3 regions of the Bacillus silvicola genome follow, and region 1 is predicted to be linked to each of the others. Evidence: predicted binding sites of a transcription regulator. Region 1 holds the regulator's gene; each other region holds the start of a gene.
The links. Region 1 encodes Rex, which represses fermentation and respiration genes when NADH is low (regulators of the CRP and FNR family bind a similar motif). Its sites were predicted from a motif close to TTGTGAAATATTTCACAA; they were not measured.

Region 1 (6,474 bases):
TACTACGTCTAATTCTGTTGTGAATCCTTTAGATTCTTCTAAAGTAATAACGCCGTCGTTACCAACGCGCTCCATTGCTTCAGCGATTAATTGACCTACTTCTTCGTCAGCTGCAGAAATAGCAGCTACTTGTGCGATAGAAGATTTGCCTTCGATTGGTTTAGAAATCGCTTTTAATTCTTCAATTGCAGCAGTAACAGCTTTTTCGATACCTTTGCGAAGACCCATTGGGTTAGCACCAGCTGTTACGTTTTTTAAACCTTCACGAATCATAGCTTGCGCTAATACAGTTGCAGTTGTCGTTCCGTCACCAGCTACATCGTTTGTTTTGCTAGCAACTTCTGCCACTAATTTCGCACCCATGTTTTCGAATGCATCTTCTAATTCGATTTCTTTTGCGATTGTTACACCGTCATTTGTAATAAGTGGTGAACCAAATTTTTTCTCAAGTACAACGTTACGACCTTTTGGTCCAAGCGTTACTTTTACTGCGTTTGCAAGAGTGTCGACACCGCGAAGCATCGAACGACGTGCTTCTTCACTAAATTTAATATCTTTTGCCATAATAATTGACCCCCTTGGATTTTTAAAATGTATATAATTAACCGATAATTGCTAAAATGTCACTTTCACGTAAAATCAAGTAGTCTGTACCTTCGTATTTCACTTCAGTACCTGCATATTTTGAGAAGATGATAAGATCACCTGCTGCTACCTCTAAAGCAACACGCTCACCATTTTCAAGCACTCGGCCTGTACCTACTGCAATAACTTTACCCTCTTGTGGTTTTTCTTTTGCAGTGTCTGGTAATACAATACCACTTGCTGTTTTTTCTTCTGCTTGAACAAGTTCAATTACAACGCGATCACCTAATGGCTTTAGCATGAACAATAACCTCCTCATTTTGTTATGTGAATTTTATTTATTAGCACTCAAGTCACCCGAGTGCTAACACACTTATAATAATAAATAATCTCAATTTCTTTTGCAAGTAAAAAAATCATAATTTTTTCGCAAATTACTATATAAACTTTTCTATATAGAATCCTACTTCTACTACCTTTACTATATGAATCGTTGTTTCCACTACTCGTATGTTACAATATGAAAGGACACCCTAAGTTGTTTTCGCTACACACACAACTTTTTCCTGTCTTCTATTATCATTTCAAATGAGGATTTACGAAAAAAACATAATTTAAGTGACAGTTTATATCGTAGGTAGCATATTTACATGTTATCCTACCTTATCTCATACACTAGAGTTAGAAAGGATGGTTAAACCCTTTGAAAAAACAATATTGGTGGGTTATCGTTACATACATTTTAATGCAGTTATCTTCAATTGCCGGATTACCACTTCTCTTGAAAACTGGACTTTATGATAATAAGGGATTTACTAGAGAGGAGAAATTCCAACTCATAACTGGCCATTGGGCAATCATTAGCTTCTTTATTGCATTATGTATCGTACTTTGGTTACTTAGAACAGATATTCGTGACAGGCATTTAGATAAAATGCGCTCTACTGTTCCAGCTACAATTGGATGGATTTTTATCGGGTTTTTCTTAGCATTTTTCTCACAAAGTATTGCTGGTATGATCGAAATGTATGTATTAGGTATTAAACCTGGATCTGAAAATACAGCAAGACTTATGGATATCGCAAGAACAACACCTTGGTTCCTTATTGTTGTATCTATTATAGGGCCAATTTTAGAAGAAATCGTATTTAGAAAAATTTTATTTGGTACACTTTATAAGAAGTTTAACTTCTTTATTGCCGCTATTATTAGTTCCCTTGTATTTGCGGCGATTCATTTTGATTTTACTCACTTATTGGTATACACTGCTATGGGGCTCGTATTCGCCTTTTTATATGTAAAAACGAAGCGTATTATCGTTCCAATTGCAGCCCATGTTGCAATGAATACATTAGTTGCAGTTGCTCAAGTTTTAGTAAGCAATGAACAAATTCAAGAAATGATTAAAGAAGCTGAAAAAATGCAAGGCTTTATCGGAGGATTTTTTGTATGAGAAACTCACCATTGTTCATGGCTGCATTGTATTTTCTTCTTGGATGTATCTTTACACGTTTCGCCATTACGAACGTAACAGATACAATCTGGAATATGTGGACAATACTATTTGCAGTTATGGCAACAATTGATTTTAATTTGGCACTTCGCCTTATCTTAGTTAAATTCACAAAGAAAAAACAATAATAAAACGCAGAGGTCGCTTCCTCTGCGTTTTATTGTGGATAATTCTTCAAAAAGTACACAAGTGTTTGTAACTCTACAGCTAAATCAATATGATGAATTCTTATATTCTCTGACACATTTAAGCGTGCTGGTGTGAAATTTAAAATACCATGCACGTTCGTTTCTGCCAATCTATCTGCCACAGATTGTGCTACTGTAGCGGGTACTGTTAATATTGCCACTTGTATATCAGTTGATAAACGTTCTTCTAGTTCATCCAAATGATATACAGGAATGCCTCCGATTTCTGTTCCAACTTTCTCTTCACTAACGTCAAACGCCATTTCAATTTTTGTATTATTGTTTTTCGTGAAATTATAATGTAAGAAAGCGGTCCCTAAATTACCTACTCCAATAAGTGCTACACGTGTTATATCATCTTGGTCGAGTGTTTCACGGAAAAATGATAATAAATAATTTACGTTATATCCATAACCTTTTTTCCCTAACGCTCCAAAATATGAAAAATCTCTTCGAATAGTTGCGGAATCAACCTTTACCGCTTCACTCAATTCGGCTGATGAAACACGTTGCTTACCAGAAAGAGATAAGTTTTGGATAAATCGATAGTATAGAGGCAATCGTTTGGCAGTGGCCTGTGGAATTTTTTGCTGATCCATATAACCTCTCCTCTCTTCCTATCTTTATTCATATACTTGAATCAAATACAAAAGTTTAGCACTCATGAATTTCCTTGTATAATAAAGAGAAGAAGTATTCTCTCTTTATTTTAAACTATACACTATTTTTAGTATGATTGAGAAATATAAACATGGCAAAGTTAAGAAATTATTTGAGGTGAAAACATTGATTTTATTACAAGTAAACGCGCTTTCGAAATTATACGGTGCAGAAACGATTCTTGCAAACATAAAATTGGAAGTACAAACGAAAGATCGTATCGCACTAGTCGGACGAAATGGAGCCGGAAAATCTACATTATTAAAAATAATAGCTGGTGAGTTATCTCATGATGGTGGTGAAATTATAAAACCAAAAGATGTCTCAATGGGGTATTTAGCTCAAAATACCGGATTAGAAACGTCTTTAACAATTTGGGATGAAATGTTAACCGTCTTTACACACTTGCAGCAAATGGAGACAAAACTTCGAAGGCTAGAGCAAGAGATGGGCAAAGAAGAAAACTTTTCAAATGCAGCTATATACGAGAAATTATTAGCTGATTATGATCAATTACAATTAGATTATAAAGATCAAGGTGGCTATCAGTACGAAGCGGATATCCGCTCGATTTTAAGCGGTCTTGGCTTCCCAGTTGAAATGCACCAGACGACAATTTCTACATTAAGTGGTGGGCAAAAAACACGATTAGCTCTTGGTAAATTATTATTAACTAAACCAGATTTACTTATTTTAGACGAGCCTACAAACCATTTGGACATTGAAACATTAACTTGGCTTGAACAATATTTACAAGGTTATCCTGGCGCAATTTTAATCGTTTCCCATGACCGTTATTTCTTAGATAAACTCGTTACACAGGTATACGAAATTTCTAATAAGGAAAGCAAACGATTTGTTGGTAACTACAGTAAATATTTAGACTTAAAATCGGCACTATACGAGCAAGAGATGAAACGGTATGAAAAACAACAGGATGAAATTGCTAAACTTGAAGACTTTGTGCAAAAAAATATAGCTCGTGCATCTACAACAAAGCGCGCTCAAAGTCGCCGTAAACAATTAGACAGAATGGAATTATTAACTAGACCATTGGGCGATTCTAAGTCAGCTTCCTTCCACTTTGATATTGAAAAACAAAGCGGAAATGATGTTTTACAAGTGAAAGATGCAACTATTGGCTATGATGAAGATCCGATTATTGAACATGTAACTATGCGCTTAACTCGTGGGGATAGTGTTGCTTTAGTTGGACCGAACGGAATTGGGAAATCCACATTGTTAAAATCACTTGTGAATAAGTTACCTCTACTAAATGGTGATGTTTCTTTCGGATCAAATGTATCTGTTGGTTATTATGATCAAGAACAAGCTAACTTAACATCTTCTAAGCGAGTTTTAAATGAACTATGGGATGAATATCCTCTGCAACCTGAAAAAGAAATTCGCACTATACTAGGCAACTTTTTATTCACAGGGGATGATGTACTAAAGCCAGTATCTTCTCTTAGTGGTGGACAAAAAGCCCGATTAGCTCTCGCAAAGCTTATGATGCAAAAATCAAATTTACTAATTCTTGATGAGCCAACGAACCATCTTGATTTAAATAGTAAAGAAATTCTAGAGAATGCTTTAATTGATTATCCAGGTACTCTTCTATTCGTCTCTCATGACCGCTACTTTATTAATCGTGTAACGACAACCGTTGTTGAGTTATCAACAGAAGGTGCACAAGAATATTTAGGTGACTACGATTACTACGTTGAAAAGAAGAATGAAATGATTGAACGTGCAGAATTTGAACAACAAGAACAGCAAGAAAATCAGGCACCTGTTCAAAAAACTGTAGCTCAAGAAAAATTAAATTATCTCGAAGAAAAAGAGCGTAAACAATTAGAGCGTCAACGCACTCGGAAAATTGAGGAGCTAGAACAAAACATCGTAGAATTTGAAGAAGAAATTGCTACATTAGAAGATCAGCTTTGCTTACCAGAAATATATGCAGATTATGAAAAGGCTAGTGAAATTACATCTAAAAAGCAAACACTACAAGAACAACTTGAAGCTTGTATGGCAGAATGGGAAGAACTGCATATATAAGTGAACTTAAACAAAAAGGATGTCTCGTACGTCGAGGATGTGTGAGACATCCTTTTTATTTTCTATTTTAAAATCAGTGCCTTAGCACATGAAATTATATCAATGATTTTTTGAATATATATACCGTAACTTAAAATATATGAATGATTCGACAAGAACTATCGTTTTACCGACAAAGATTGACAATAGTAGCAACCTATATAATAAGAGGCGGATGTTTCAAAAGTTTTTTGGGGATATCTTCTTGTTTTTTATTTCCCGAAAAAGAATATCTTTAAAGGTCAGACCTCATCCGCTTTATCCACAAGTTTATACACATATCCACCTTTATAAAATAGACATTAAAATAACTTTTCCACATTATCCACATTCTATAAAAAAGTTATACACATTTTATATACACAACAAAACCCATATTATCAACAGATAACATGGGTTTTGTCCACAGGTTGTGGTTAATTTTGTGTATAACTATGCTTCAATATCTAATCCTGGATTTGCATTTAAAGCTAATGTCGCACGTTTTCCTTGTTCGTATGCAATTGTACCTGCAGCTGCAATCATCGCTGCATTATCTGTGCATAAAGATAGAGGCGGGATAATTAGCTCTATATTTTCTTTTTGTGCAAATTCTGCTTCTAAACGTGCACGAAGCCCTTTATTAGCAGCTACTCCACCAGCAAGAAGCACTTGCTTTACGTTATATGCATCCGCCGCACGAGACGCTTTCGTTACAAGTACGTCGATTACACTTTCTTGGAAACTTGCTGCTAAATCTTCCGGTGCAATTTCTATACCACGTTGTTTTGCGTTATGCACAGTGTTGATAACTGCCGATTTCAATCCACTAAAGCTAAAATCATACGAATCCGGCTCTAGCCATGCACGAGGTAAATCAATTGTCGGCTTTCCTTCATGTGCAAGGCGATCAATATGAGGACCACCTGGATATGGCATAGATAACGTACGAGCTACTTTATCATATGCTTCCCCTGCTGCATCATCTCGTGTTTCACCAATCACTTCAAATGAACCGTGTTCTTTCATATAAACAAGCTCCGTATGTCCACCAGATACAACAAGTGATAGTAATGGGAATTGTACTTCTTTTACTAAACGGTTTGCATAAATATGACCAGCAATATGATGAACACCAACTAGAGGGATATCATGCGCAAAAGCCACAGCTTTCGCTGCATTTACACCTATTAAAAGTGCTCCAACCAAACCAGGTCCTTCTGTTACGGCAATTGCATCAATATCCTCGAAAGTGATATTTGCTTCTTTTAAAGCTTCCTCTAGCACAACTGTAATTTCTTCTACATGGTGACGGGATGCAATCTCTGGTACGACTCCACCAAAACGCTTATGACTTTCAATTTGTGATGCAACGATATTCGCAATAATTTCCGTTCCATTTTTAACAACTGCTACTGCTGTTTCATCACAGCTTGTTTCAATACCAAG
Region 2 (6,474 bases), 180 kb from region 1:
GAGCAATCGGCAGCATCGATTCATGCCATTGTTTCTACTTTAGATACAACGACTTCTATTGCGAGTGAAGTAGAAGAAAAAGCAAAGCGGTCTGACGGATTGTCTTCAGAAATGGTTCAAGCTTTAGGTCAAAGTACACGTGTCTTTACTTCTTTAATTCAAGGTATTCAAACATTGGCGAGAGAAAATGAAGATTCGATGGAAAATGTACAGAAATTAGAAGGGCGAATGAAACAAGTTGAACACATCGTTTCTGTTGTGAGTGAGATTGCTAGCCAAACAAATTTATTAGCACTCAACGCTTCTATTGAGGTAGCTCGAGCAGGAGAGCATGGAAGGGGTTTTGCGGTTGTAGCAGAAGAAGTAGGTAAACTTGCTGATGAAAGTGATCATTCTGCGAGAAACATATCGCAGTTATTACGGAATATGCAAGATGAAGTACAGCATACAGCAAGTCGCATTGAAAATGACAGAGCAGGTGAAGACAGCTAAAGAAGAGGTAAAACGCGGAGAAGCTACAGAATTAATTTTAAAAGAAATGTCATCAAGTGTTATGGAAGTAGCCGATGCAACTAAGCAAATTAGTAGTTACATGAATGAACAAGTGAATCACATTTATCAAACAGGAGCACAAACAAAGGCTGTAGCAGCAATTGCGGAAGAAACGTCAGCTGGTTCACAAGAAGTGGCACGTGTGATGGGGCAATAGTCTAAAAATATGATAGCAATCGATCAATTATTAAAAGATTTAGAGAAGCAATTAGCGGATTTAAAACAAACAATTGAACGGTTTTCAATGTAAAAGAGAAGAACAGAATGCTGTTCTTCTCTTTTTTTAGCTAGATTTAATATCTACAGTTAAAAAGGATAAACTATGAACGTTTCCGCAACATTCTTTTCTGTCCCTTTCGGATGAAAATTATAGCGAGCTATAATATTAAAAGGGGTGCCTTTTATGAAAAAAGAAAAAAGACAACGATTAATTAAACAATTTGTAAAGGAGTATGAAATAGAGAAGCAAGAAAGATTAGTAGAATTGTTAGCAAAAAAAGATGTATTAGTAACACAAGCTACAGTTTCTCGAGATATTCGTGAGTTGAATTTAACGAAGGTACCTTCTCAAGAAGGATTAATGATATATAAATTTTTCTCAGAAGAGCATTTACAAACCGATATAAAGTTAAAGAAAAAATTACGAGAGGTTGTTGTAAAAATTGATTGTGTAGATCAATTAATGGTTATTAAAACATTACCTGGTAATGCACATGTTATTGGTGTTTTGTTTGATGAGCTAGATTGGAAAGAAAAAATAGGATGTATATGTGGAAATGATACATGCCTTATAATTTCTCAGTCGAAATCAGATAGGGAGATTTTAGAAGAAAGGTTAAATTTAATTATGTATATAAGTTGAATTAAAAGATTACAATCGAATGCATAATCGATCGATCACTTTTTCAGGTGTGCGATTTAATTCCTGAATAAAAGCCTGTACATTTTTTTGAATTTCATAAATCGATGAATAAAAAACATTATGAATGATGTCTGATTTGAGCCATTTCCATACCCCTTCAATTAAATTTAAATCGGGACTGTAGGGAGGTAAAAACACTAATTCTAAGCGATGACAGTGTTTCCTTAAAAGTGGTTGGATGAGCTTCGCATGATGAATACGCGCATTATCTAGAATAAGAGCTATTTTCCCGTTGGGATACAGTTCAAGTACATGCTGAAGAAAACGAAGAAATGCTTCGGCATCATACCGCTCCTCTTCTACACAAACTAACTCACCTGTTTCATAATTAAGTGTACCAATAAGTTTAACACCTTGGTGTTTCCCATAAGTAGGAATACTGCGTTGTTTTCCTTTTAAAAACCATGTATGCTGCAGTGCTTGGTAATCGCGGATCATGGACTCATCTTGAAACAGAAGATGGTCAATCTCCTCGTTTAAAAGTTTTTTTTTTATAGGCGGGGAAGGTAACTTCCCTAAACTCTTGTTGTTTCACCGGGTCTGCTTTCGCTAATGTATACGTCGGTTTTGTGTAACTAAGCCCTAAATCATGTAAAAGTCGAGACACCCCGCGAAGTGTGTAACTTACGTTCCATTCTCTTTTAATGAAAGAAGCGATAATGGATAAAGTCCAATTATGTTTAGCTGGAAATCCAACATCAACGGGTAGATGAGATGCAATCACTTGAACTAACTCCTGTTCTTGTTCAGGGGCTAATTTACGTGGTGCTCCTGTTGATTGTCCCATGAGTAAGCCATGCAATCCTTTTTCTTTGTAAGCATTCACATAATTATAGATTGTTTTTTCAGAACGACCAATCATGTTCATTATTTCTTTTATAGAAAAGCCTTGTACATAGAAATAGATCGTTTGATAACGTTCATACATTCGTTTCGTTTTAGTCGTTTTCATTGCTACAAGTAGGCTTTCTTTTTCGTTTTGGTGTACATGTGTCATTTTGCTCCGCTCCATTTGTCAATATATGTTACTTATTATATTTCGACAAACAGTAGCTGTAACCTTTTAATTCAACTTATATAGATGCAAAATCCTGTTTTTAATAAAAATTAAAAACAGGATTTTTGTTTAAATACGGAAGTTAAATATTCAACATATATGCGTAATATATGTATTTTTTATTGAAAAATCGGGATGAAGTGTTATAAAAATACAAATTCATATGATTTTAAAAAAATAACTTGTTTAATATTTCACAATGATAATGTGGATGCTTTCACAAAGATAAAAGCGTGTAGCATTTATTATGTACTTGTAAGACATCAAACATATTTAAAAGGAGGTACAACAAATGAAGCATCCGATACATGTTACTTCAGAAATTGGGGAATTACAAACGGTTTTATTAAAACGACCTGGTAAAGAAGTGGAAAACTTAACGCCAGATTATTTGCAACAATTATTATTTGACGATATTCCATACTTACCAATTATTCAAAAAGAGCATGATTATTTTGCACAAACTTTACGCAATCGGGGTGTTGAAGTTCTTTATTTAGAAAAACTAGCTGCTGAGGCGTTAGTAGATAAAAAACTTCGAGAAGAATTTGTTGATCGTATTTTACAAGAAGGACAGGCTGACGTAAATGTAGCACATCAAACTTTAAAAGAATATTTACTTTCCTTTTCAAATGAAGAATTAATTCAAAAAATTATGGGTGGTGTACGGAAAAACGAAATTGAAACAAGTAAGAAAACACATTTATACGAGTTAATGGAAGATCACTATCCATTTTACTTAGACCCAATGCCTAATTTATATTTTACTCGTGATCCAGCAGCTGCCATGAGTGATGGCTTAACGATAAATAAGATGAGAGAACCGGCACGTAGACGTGAATCATTGTTCATGGAGTACATTATTAAATATCATCCAAGATTTGCAAATCACAATGTGCCAATTTGGCTAGATCGTGATTATAAGTTTCCAATTGAAGGTGGCGACGAGCTAATTTTAAATGAGGAAACAATTGCAATTGGAGTATCTGCCCGCACTTCAGCTAAAGCAATTGAACGTTTAGCTAAAAATCTCTTTAGTCGACAAAATAAAATTAAGAAAGTGTTAGCAATAGAAATTCCAAAATGCCGAGCATTTATGCATTTAGATACAGTATTTACAATGGTCGATTATGACAAATTTACAATTCATCCGGCCATTCAAGGACCGAAAGGAAATATGAATATTTATATTTTAGAAAAAGGCTCAGATGAAGAAACTCTTAAAATTACACATCGTACTTCTTTAATGGAAGCATTAAAAGAGGTATTAGGCTTAAGTGAATTAGTTCTTATCCCTTGTGGAGGAGGAGATGTAATTGCTTCTGCTCGTGAACAATGGAATGATGGCTCGAATACATTAGCGATTGCGCCGGGAGTAGTTGTTACATATGATCGCAACTATGTATCCAATGCTTTATTACGGGAACATGGTATAGAAGTTATTGAGGTGCTAAGTTCGGAATTGTCTCGTGGTCGTGGGGGTCCACGTTGCATGAGTATGCCGATTGTTCGTAAAGATATTTAGTATAAATAACGGAGAAAGCAGGGATGAATTATGTTAACGACTAGACCTAATTTAAAAGGAAGAAGTTTTCTAGCTGAAAAAGATTTTACACAAGAAGAATTATTATATTTTCTAGATTTAGCAGCAGAATTAAAAGAGAAAAAGAAAAATGGTATCCCACATCGTTATTTAGAAGGAAAAAATGTAGCGCTCTTATTTGAAAAAACTTCAACTCGTACACGATGTGCATTTACAGTAGCATGTACAGATTTAGGCGCAAACCCTGAATATTTAGGGAAAGGTGATATTCAGCTTGGGAAGAAAGAATCTGTAGAAGATACAGCAAAAGTATTAGGGCGCATGTTTGACGGAATTGAGTTCCGCGGATTTACTCATGAAACTGTAGAATCTTTAGCAGAAAATTCTGGTGTGCCAGTGTGGAATGGTTTAACAGATATGTGGCATCCAACACAAACACTCGCAGATTTATTAACTATTAGAGAACATGTAGGAAAGTTAAAAAATGTAAAGCTTGTTTATGTTGGAGATGGACGAAATAATGTCGCTAATAGCTTACTAGTTGGTGGAGCAATTATTGGAATGGAAGTACGTATTTGTACACCAGAATCTTTATGGCCAGAACAGGAAGTAATTGATTTAGCAAAAAAATATAACGAACGGGTAATGGTAACAAGTAATGTTAAAGAAGCTGTTGAGGGTGCGGATGTAATCTATACAGATGTATGGGTATCTATGGGGGAAGAAGAAAAATTTGCTGAACGTGTTGAGTTATTGAAACCTTATCAAGTAAATATGCAAATGATTAAAGAAACAGGAAATGAAAATATGATTTTCTTACATTGTTTACCTGCATTCCATGATGTTGAAACGATGTATGGTGAGGAAGTTTATGAAAAGTATGGGTTGAAAGAAATGGAGGTAACTGACGAAGTATTCCGCAGTAAACATTCAAAAGTATTTGATCAGGCTGAAAATAGAATGCATACAATTAAAGCTGTTATGGCAGCTACTTTAGGAAACATGGAGTAGAGAAGAAAGGGGATTTTCCTTTCTTCTTTCCCCTCCTTTAGGCACTATCATTCACTATTGCGTTAGTATTGTTATTGCAATTAAAGAGAGGTGAGTGGAATGGGTGAAGATAAGAAATTAGGATTGTTTACTTTAACGGCTCTTGTAGTTGGTTCTATGATCGGTGGTGGGGCATTTAATTTAGCAAGTGATATGGCAAAAGGTGCTGGTGCCGGAGCGATTATTATTGGTTGGATTATAACAGGAATTGGAATGATTGCGCTTGGATTATCTTTTCAAAATCTAACTGTAAAACGGCCAGATTTAGATGGTGGTATTTTTAGTTATGCAAAAGCAGGATTTGGTAATTTCATGGGGTTTAATAGTGCGTGGGGATATTGGCTATCTGCTTGGCTTGGTAATGTAGCTTACGGCACATTATTGTTTTCTTCATTAGGGTATTTCTTCCCAATTTTTGAAGGCGGTCAAAATGTAGCATCAATTATTGGTGCAAGCGTATTATTATGGTGTGTTCACATGTTAATTTTACGTGGAGTTCAATCAGCAGCACTTGTGAATTTAGTAACTACAATCGCAAAATTAGTACCTGTATTTGTATTTATTGTTATAGGAATCTTTGCGTTTCATATTGATACGTTCCTAGATGGATTTTGGGGACAAGCTGGTTCTTTTTCATGGGGGGCGGTTGGCAGTCAAGTTAAAAGTACAATGCTTGTAACTCTGTGGGTGTTCATTGGGGTAGAAGGAGCTGTTGTTTTATCTAGTCGTGCAAAAAGTAGAAGTGATGTAGGAAAAGCGACGGTTATTGGCTTAATTGGTACACTCATCATTTACATTTTAATTACATTATTGTCTCTTGGACTTATGCAACAAGCAGATATTGCTAATTTGAAAAGTCCAGCTATGGCTTATTTATTTGAAAGCGTTGTTGGAAAATGGGGTGCTATCTTTATTAATTTAGGTTTAGTCATATCTGTATTAGGTGCTTGGTTAGGATGGACTTTACTTGCTTCTGAAATTCCGTATTTAGCTGCTAAAGACGGAGTATTTCCAAAATGGTTTGCAAAAGAAAATAAAAATAAGGCGCCCGTAAATTCATTATGGATAACAAATGGTTTGATTCAAATGTTCTTATTGACATTCGTTGTTTCCGATCAAGCTTATAATTTTGCATTTTCTCTAGCATCCTCTGCTATTTTAATCCCATATGCTTTTTCAGCATTTTATCAACTGAAGCATAGCTTAAAGTCTGAAGAAGCAGATCGAAATAAAAATATAATAATTGGTTTGATAGCAAGTATTTATGGCGTGTGGTTAGTTTATGCAGCTGGTTTAGATTATTTATTACTAACAATGACTTTATATGCACCAGGTATTTTTATTTTCTAC
Region 3 (6,474 bases), on a different contig from region 1:
TTATTTATGAAATGTTTTCATTTCGTGAAAATATTATTGTAAATGTTCAACCTTTCTAGATTTAATGTTACAATAGCAAGTATGAAAAACTGCATGGAGGTTTGAAGAATGGCAGGAGGATCTAGATTTCAACAGAAACAACAAAAACGTCGTCAAAACGGTGTTTTAAATATTGCAATTGCTATTGTATTAATAGCAGTAGCTATTGTAGCATATCAATTGTTTGTTCCTGACACAAAAGAGCAAGCGTCTTCTAGTGATAAAAAAGTAGCTCAGCAAACAACAAAAGAGAATAAAGCTGAGAAAGCTAAAGGTAAAGAAGAGACGAAGAAGAACGAGCAAGAGAAGGCAGAGGCTAAGAAGAAGGAAGAAGAGAAGCAAAAGGCTGAAGAAGAACAGAAAAAAGCTGAAGAAGAAGCGAAAGCTAACGAGAAAGTACCAGCTGAAAAAACACAGCCAAAGGCAACCGATGCTTATACGAAATCTTCTTGGAAGCCAGTAGGTACAGAGCAAGGCGCAACACCTGCGATGACGTTTAAAAAAGGTACAGCAGATTGGAATGAGATGAATCAAGCAATTTCCGCTGCAATTGACGTTCCAGTAGAGCAATTAGTTATTCATAGAATCGGAAATAACGGTAAGAATAAAGCTTACGGTAACGTACAAGATAAACAATCAGGTAAAAAATATTATGTAAATATTGATTGGGTAGACAATGAAGGCTGGAAACCAGTACTTGTTCAAACTCTAAACTAAAAAAGAGAAGCTCTTATGAGCTTCTCTTTTTTAGTTAGCGTAATTTTTTTAATTTAAAATGAACAACCGCGCTATAATATGGTCTTTTGCTTTCCGGATCCATAACCATTTGATGCGAGATGTGATGAACCTCAAGCATAAGTGCTTTATTATTATCGATTTGTTCACTAATTTTTCGTTCTAAAGAAGCTAAGTCTCCCGCTTCAAAAAACTCTACTTTATCTTCTAACATTTCAAAGGTAAATGACACGAAGACGACCCCTCTCCTATGTAATCACCTATAGTGTAACAAAGAAAAGAAGGAAATGCCATGTACATTTCAATTGACATTTTTAGAAAGAGGGCATATTATACTGATAAAACCGATAAGAAAAAGGGGAATTTTTATGGGTACAGAATTTAATGGTTTATTTGATGAGTGGGCTCATACGTACGACTCATTCGTACAAGGTGAAGATATACAATATAAAGAAGTTTTCGCCCGTTATGAGGACATTTTAGAGGATGTAGTTAACAAGTCATTTGGTAACGTATTAGAATTTGGTGTTGGTACTGGCAATTTAACAAATAAATTATTACTTGCTGGTCGTACAGTTTACGGTATAGAACCGTCACGTGAAATGCGCATTATTGCTAAAGAAAAATTGCCGCAAGAGTTTTCAATTACAGAAGGTGATTTTCTTTCATTCGAAGTTCCAAATTCAATTGATACCATTGTGAGCACCTATGCATTTCATCATTTAACAGATGAAGAAAAAGACGTAGCGATTGCGAAGTATAGTCAATTGCTAAACAAAGGTGGTAAAATAGTGTTTGCTGATACAATATTTGCAGATCAAGATGCATATGATAAAACTGTCGAAGTAGCAAAACAAAGAGGTTTTCATCAGTTAGCAAACGATTTGCAAACAGAATACTATACACGTATTCCTATCATGCAATCTATTTTTGAAAACAATGGCTTCCATGTAACGTTCACGAGATTAAATCATTTCGTTTGGGTAATGGAGGCAACTAAGCAATAGAAAGAGGGATTAGATTGAGAATTGCTGTAATTGGAGCAATGGAAGAAGAAGTACGTATTTTACGTGACAAACTAGAACAAGCAGAAACAGAAACTGTTGCAGGTTGTGAATTTACGAAAGGGCTATTAGCAGGACATGAAGTAATCTTGTTAAAGTCTGGTATTGGTAAAGTAAACGCAGCGATGTCAACGACGATTTTATTAGAAAGATATAAGCCTGAAAAAGTAATTAATACTGGTTCAGCTGGTGGATTCCATCACTCTTTAAATGTTGGAGATGTGGTTATTTCAACAGAAGTTCGTCACCATGACGTAGATGTAACAGCATTTAACTATGAATATGGTCAAGTGCCAGGAATGCCGCCTGGATTTAAAGCTGATGACGCATTAGTTGCATTAGCTGAGAAATGTATGCAGGCAGAAGAAAATATTCAAGTTGTAAAAGGTATGATTGCAACAGGCGATTCATTTATGAGTGATCCGAACCGCGTTGCGGCAATTCGTGATAAATTTGAAGATCTTTATGCAGTAGAAATGGAAGCAGCAGCTGTTGCGCAAGTATGCCACCAATATGAAGTTCCGTTTGTTATTATTCGTGCACTTTCTGATATTGCTGGTAAAGAATCAAATGTTTCATTTGATCAATTTTTAGATCAAGCAGCTCTTCATTCTACAAACTTTATCGTAAAAGTACTAGAAGAGTTAAAGTAATGTAACAAAAAGGCAACTGTCTCATATAAAGAAAATACATACAGTTGCCTTTTCTTTATTGGCAAATAAGGGGGAGAACACGATGAATGTATATCGTGGAGTTCATGAGTTGATTGGCCATACACCAATCGTAGAAATTACTCGTTTTTCACTTCCGAAAGGAGTCCGTTTATTTGCAAAGCTTGAATTTTACAACCCAGGCGGAAGCGTTAAGGATCGTTTAGGAAGAGAGTTAATCGAGGATGCCTTAGAAAAAGGGCTTGTTAACCAGGGCGGAACAATTATTGAACCGACGGCTGGAAATACTGGCATTGGACTGGCACTTGCAGCGTTAGAACATGATTTACGCGTCATCGTTTGTGTACCAGAGAAATTTAGTGTTGAAAAGCAAGAATTAATGAAAGCGCTAGGTGCAACGGTCGTGCATACACCGACTGAGCAAGGAATGACTGGCGCAATTGCAAAGGCAAAAGAATTAGTAAATGAAATACCGAATTCATACTCTCCAAGTCAGTTTGCGAATGAAGCAAACCCTCGTGCTTATTTCAAAACATTAGGTCCTGAACTTTGGGATGCATTGAATGGAGAAATTAACATATTTGTTGCAGGGGCAGGAACTGGCGGTACGTTTATGGGAACTGCGTCTTATTTAAAAGAGAAAAACATTGATATTAAGACGGTTATTGTAGAACCAGAAGGATCTATTTTAAATGGTGGTAAAGCTGGTTCACATGAAACAGAAGGGATTGGTCTTGAATTCATCCCGCCATTTTTAAAAACATCTTATTTTGATGAAATTCATACAATTTCTGATCGACATGCATTTTTACGAGTGAAAGAGTTAGCGCAAAAAGAAGGCCTTCTCGTTGGGAGCTCTTCAGGAGCAGCATTTCATGCGAGCTTACTTGAGGCAGAGAAAGCAACACCAGGTACAAATATTGTAACGATTTTTCCTGATAGTAGTGAGCGCTATTTAAGCAAAGACATATACAAAGGATGGGAATAAAAAATGAGAGCAAAGACAAAGTTAATTCATGGTATTCGCATAGGAGAACCTTCAACTGGATCTGTAAACGTACCGATCTATCAAACAAGTACGTATAAACAAGAAGCAGTTGGTAAGCATCAAGGATATGAATATTCACGTACAGGCAACCCAACACGTGCAGCTTTAGAAGAAATGATTGCTGTATTAGAAAATGGTCATGCTGGATTTGCATTTGGTTCAGGAATGGCTGCTATTACAGCGACAATTATGTTGTTCTCAAAAGGTGACCACGTCATTTTAACAGATGATGTTTATGGCGGAACGTACCGTGTTATTACGAAAGTATTAAACCGTTTCGGTATTGAGCATACATTTGTAGATACAACAAATCTAGAGGAAGTTGTAGAAGCGATTCGTCCAAATACGAAAGCGATTTATGTAGAAACACCAACGAACCCATTACTAAAAATTACTGATATTAAGAAAATATCTGCTCTTGCTAAAGAGAAAGATTTATTAACAATTATTGATAACACATTCATGACGCCATATTGGCAGTCGCCAATTTCTTTAGGAGCAGACATTGTGCTTCATAGTGCAACGAAATATTTAGGAGGACATAGTGACGTAGTTGCAGGCCTAGTAGTTGTAAATAGCCCGCAATTAGCAGAAGACCTTCACTTTGTACAAAATTCAACAGGAGGTATTCTTGGCCCACAAGATAGCTTCTTACTGCTTCGTGGTTTAAAAACATTAGGAATTCGAATGGAAGAGCATGAAACGAATTCACGCGCAATTGCTGAGTTTTTAAATAACCATCCAAAAGTAAATAAAGTATATTACCCAGGTCTTGAGTCACATCAAAACCATGAACTAGCAACAGAACAAGCGAACGGATTTGGTGCTATTATCTCATTTGATGTAGATAGCGAAAAAACATTAAATAAAGTACTTGAGAAATTACAATACTTTACACTGGCTGAAAGTTTAGGAGCAGTGGAAAGTTTAATTTCTATCCCATCTCAAATGACACATGCATCAATCCCAGCAGATCGTCGCAAAGAATTAGGAATTACAGATACATTAATTCGAATTTCTGTCGGTATTGAAGACGGTGAAGATCTAATTGAAGATCTAGCACAAGCGTTAGCGTAATAAAAGTGCACTGCTAATATAGGCAGTGCATTTTTATTACATTATTTTGTGAAACATTTCACAAAATAGACATACACAAATGAAATAATTTCATGTATATTAAGTTCATGAAATGTTACTCACGAACAAACTTGTGAAATATTTCACAAATGATGAGGTTCATGTAGGAAAGCAACTCTATTTTTTTGCGATAATCGGGACTTATTACGACCTATAGGGTCTTATTTAGTCCAAGGTAGTAGAATAGGAGGAATTTACATGGTAGTCAAAGAGAAGGTTGTAAATGAAATGCAGGAAGTAAAAGAGATGATTGATACGTTAGTGAATAACGGTCAAAAGGTTTTACAAGCATTAGAAAGTTTTACACAAGAGCAAATTGACAACATTGTTCATGAAATGGCATTAGCAGGTGTTGATCAACATATGCCGCTTGCGAAGTTGGCTGTTGAAGAAACGGGTCGTGGTGTATATGAAGATAAATGTATTAAAAATATTTTTGCTACTGAATATATTTGGCATAGTATAAAGAAAGATAAAACGGTAGGAATAATTCATGAAGATCCTCATGAAGAAGTAATAGAAATTGCAGAACCTGTCGGTGTAGTAGCTGGGGTAACGCCAGTAACGAATCCAACGTCGACAACAATGTTTAAAGCATTAATCGCGATAAAAACGAGAAATCCAATTATTTTCGCATTTCATCCTTCAGCACAAAACTGTTCCATTGCAGCGGCGAAAACATTATATGATGCAGCGGTGAAGGCGGGGGCACCAAAACATTGTATTCAGTGGATTAAAAAACCTTCTGTAGAAGCAACGAAACAATTAATGAACCATGAAGGTGTTGCGCTTGTTTTGGCAACTGGAGGAGCAGGTATGGTGAAATCAGCTTATTCCACTGGAAAACCAGCGCTAGGTGTAGGTCCTGGTAATGTACCATGCTATATAGAGAAATCAGCGCATATAAAACGAGCTGTTAATGATTTAATTTTATCAAAAACATTTGATAACGGTATGATTTGTGCATCAGAACAAGCAATCATTGTAGACAAGGAAATTTATGATGATGTGAAAACAGAAATGATTGCAAACAATTGTTACTTTGTAACAGAAGAAGAGAGAAGAAAATTAGAAAAGCTTGTTATTAATGAAAATACATGTGCAGTAAATAGTGATATTGTTGGGAAATCAGCACAGTATATTGCTGAATTAGTAGGAATTACTGTACCTGAACATACAAAAATGCTTGTAGCTGAAATACAAGGTATCGGAGCAGCATATCCACTATCTCGTGAAAAGTTGAGTCCAGTATTAGCTTGTGTAAAAGCAAATTCATTAGAAGAAGGACTTACATATTGCGAAGACATGTTAGACCTCGGTGGTTTAGGACATTCAGCAGTCATTCATTCTACAAATAAAGAAGTACAAAAGCAATTTGGATTACGTATGAAAGCTTGCCGTCTTATTGTAAACGCCCCTTCATCACAAGGTGGAATCGGTGACATATATAATGGATTTATTCCATCACTTACGCTTGGTTGCGGCTCGTATGGGAAAAACTCAGTTTCTCAAAACGTAACAGCGGCGCATTTATTAAATATAAAAAGGTTGGCAAATAGAAAAAAGAATATGCAGTGGTTCAAATTGCCACCAAAAATTTATTTTGAAAAACATGCGACAGCATATTTAGCAAACATGCCTAACATTTCACGTGCATTTATTGTAACGGATCCAGGAATGGTTGAGCACGGATATGTAGATACGGTTACACATTATTTACGTAAACATGCAAATGATGTGAAAGTTGAAGTTTTCTTTGAGGTCGAGCCAGATCCATCAG

Region 2: arcA (arginine deiminase) is a predicted target of Rex. The motif match lies at 2,714-2,731, and genes of this name have one in related genera.
Region 3: adhE (bifunctional acetaldehyde-CoA/alcohol dehydrogenase) is a predicted target of Rex. The motif match lies at 4,766-4,783, and genes of this name have one in related genera.

The regions. Positions count from the first base shown of each region.
Region 1 covers NZ_JBNGVC010000013.1:947,631-954,104, forward strand. The annotation lists gene groL (chaperonin GroEL) at 1-564, opposite strand, end outside; gene groES (co-chaperone GroES) at 602-886, opposite strand; gene ACP6L7_RS26915 (CPBP family intramembrane glutamic endopeptidase) at 1,289-2,038, shown strand; gene ACP6L7_RS26920 (YdiK family protein) at 2,035-2,226, shown strand; gene ACP6L7_RS26925 (redox-sensing transcriptional repressor Rex) at 2,256-2,885, opposite strand; gene ACP6L7_RS26930 (ABC-F family ATP-binding cassette domain-containing protein) at 3,073-5,007, shown strand; gene tsaD (tRNA (adenosine(37)-N6)-threonylcarbamoyltransferase complex transferase subunit TsaD) at 5,479-6,474, opposite strand, start outside.
Region 2 covers NZ_JBNGVC010000013.1:768,340-774,813, reverse strand. The annotation lists partial or broken gene ACP6L7_RS26045 (methyl-accepting chemotaxis protein) at 1-802, shown strand, start outside; gene argR (arginine repressor) at 956-1,414, shown strand; partial or broken gene ACP6L7_RS26035 (IS630 family transposase) at 1,424-2,471, opposite strand; gene arcA (arginine deiminase) at 2,824-4,056, shown strand; gene argF (ornithine carbamoyltransferase) at 4,087-5,085, shown strand; gene arcD (arginine-ornithine antiporter) at 5,185-6,474, shown strand, end outside.
Region 3 covers NZ_JBNGVC010000012.1:1,295,614-1,302,087, reverse strand. The annotation lists gene ACP6L7_RS18735 (YrrS family protein) at 109-756, shown strand; gene ACP6L7_RS18730 (YrzA family protein) at 791-1,006, opposite strand; gene ACP6L7_RS18725 (class I SAM-dependent DNA methyltransferase) at 1,143-1,781, shown strand; gene mtnN (5'-methylthioadenosine/S-adenosylhomocysteine nucleosidase) at 1,796-2,491, shown strand; gene ACP6L7_RS18715 (O-acetylserine dependent cystathionine beta-synthase) at 2,574-3,497, shown strand; gene ACP6L7_RS18710 (bifunctional cystathionine gamma-lyase/homocysteine desulfhydrase) at 3,501-4,634, shown strand; gene adhE (bifunctional acetaldehyde-CoA/alcohol dehydrogenase) at 4,893-6,474, shown strand, end outside.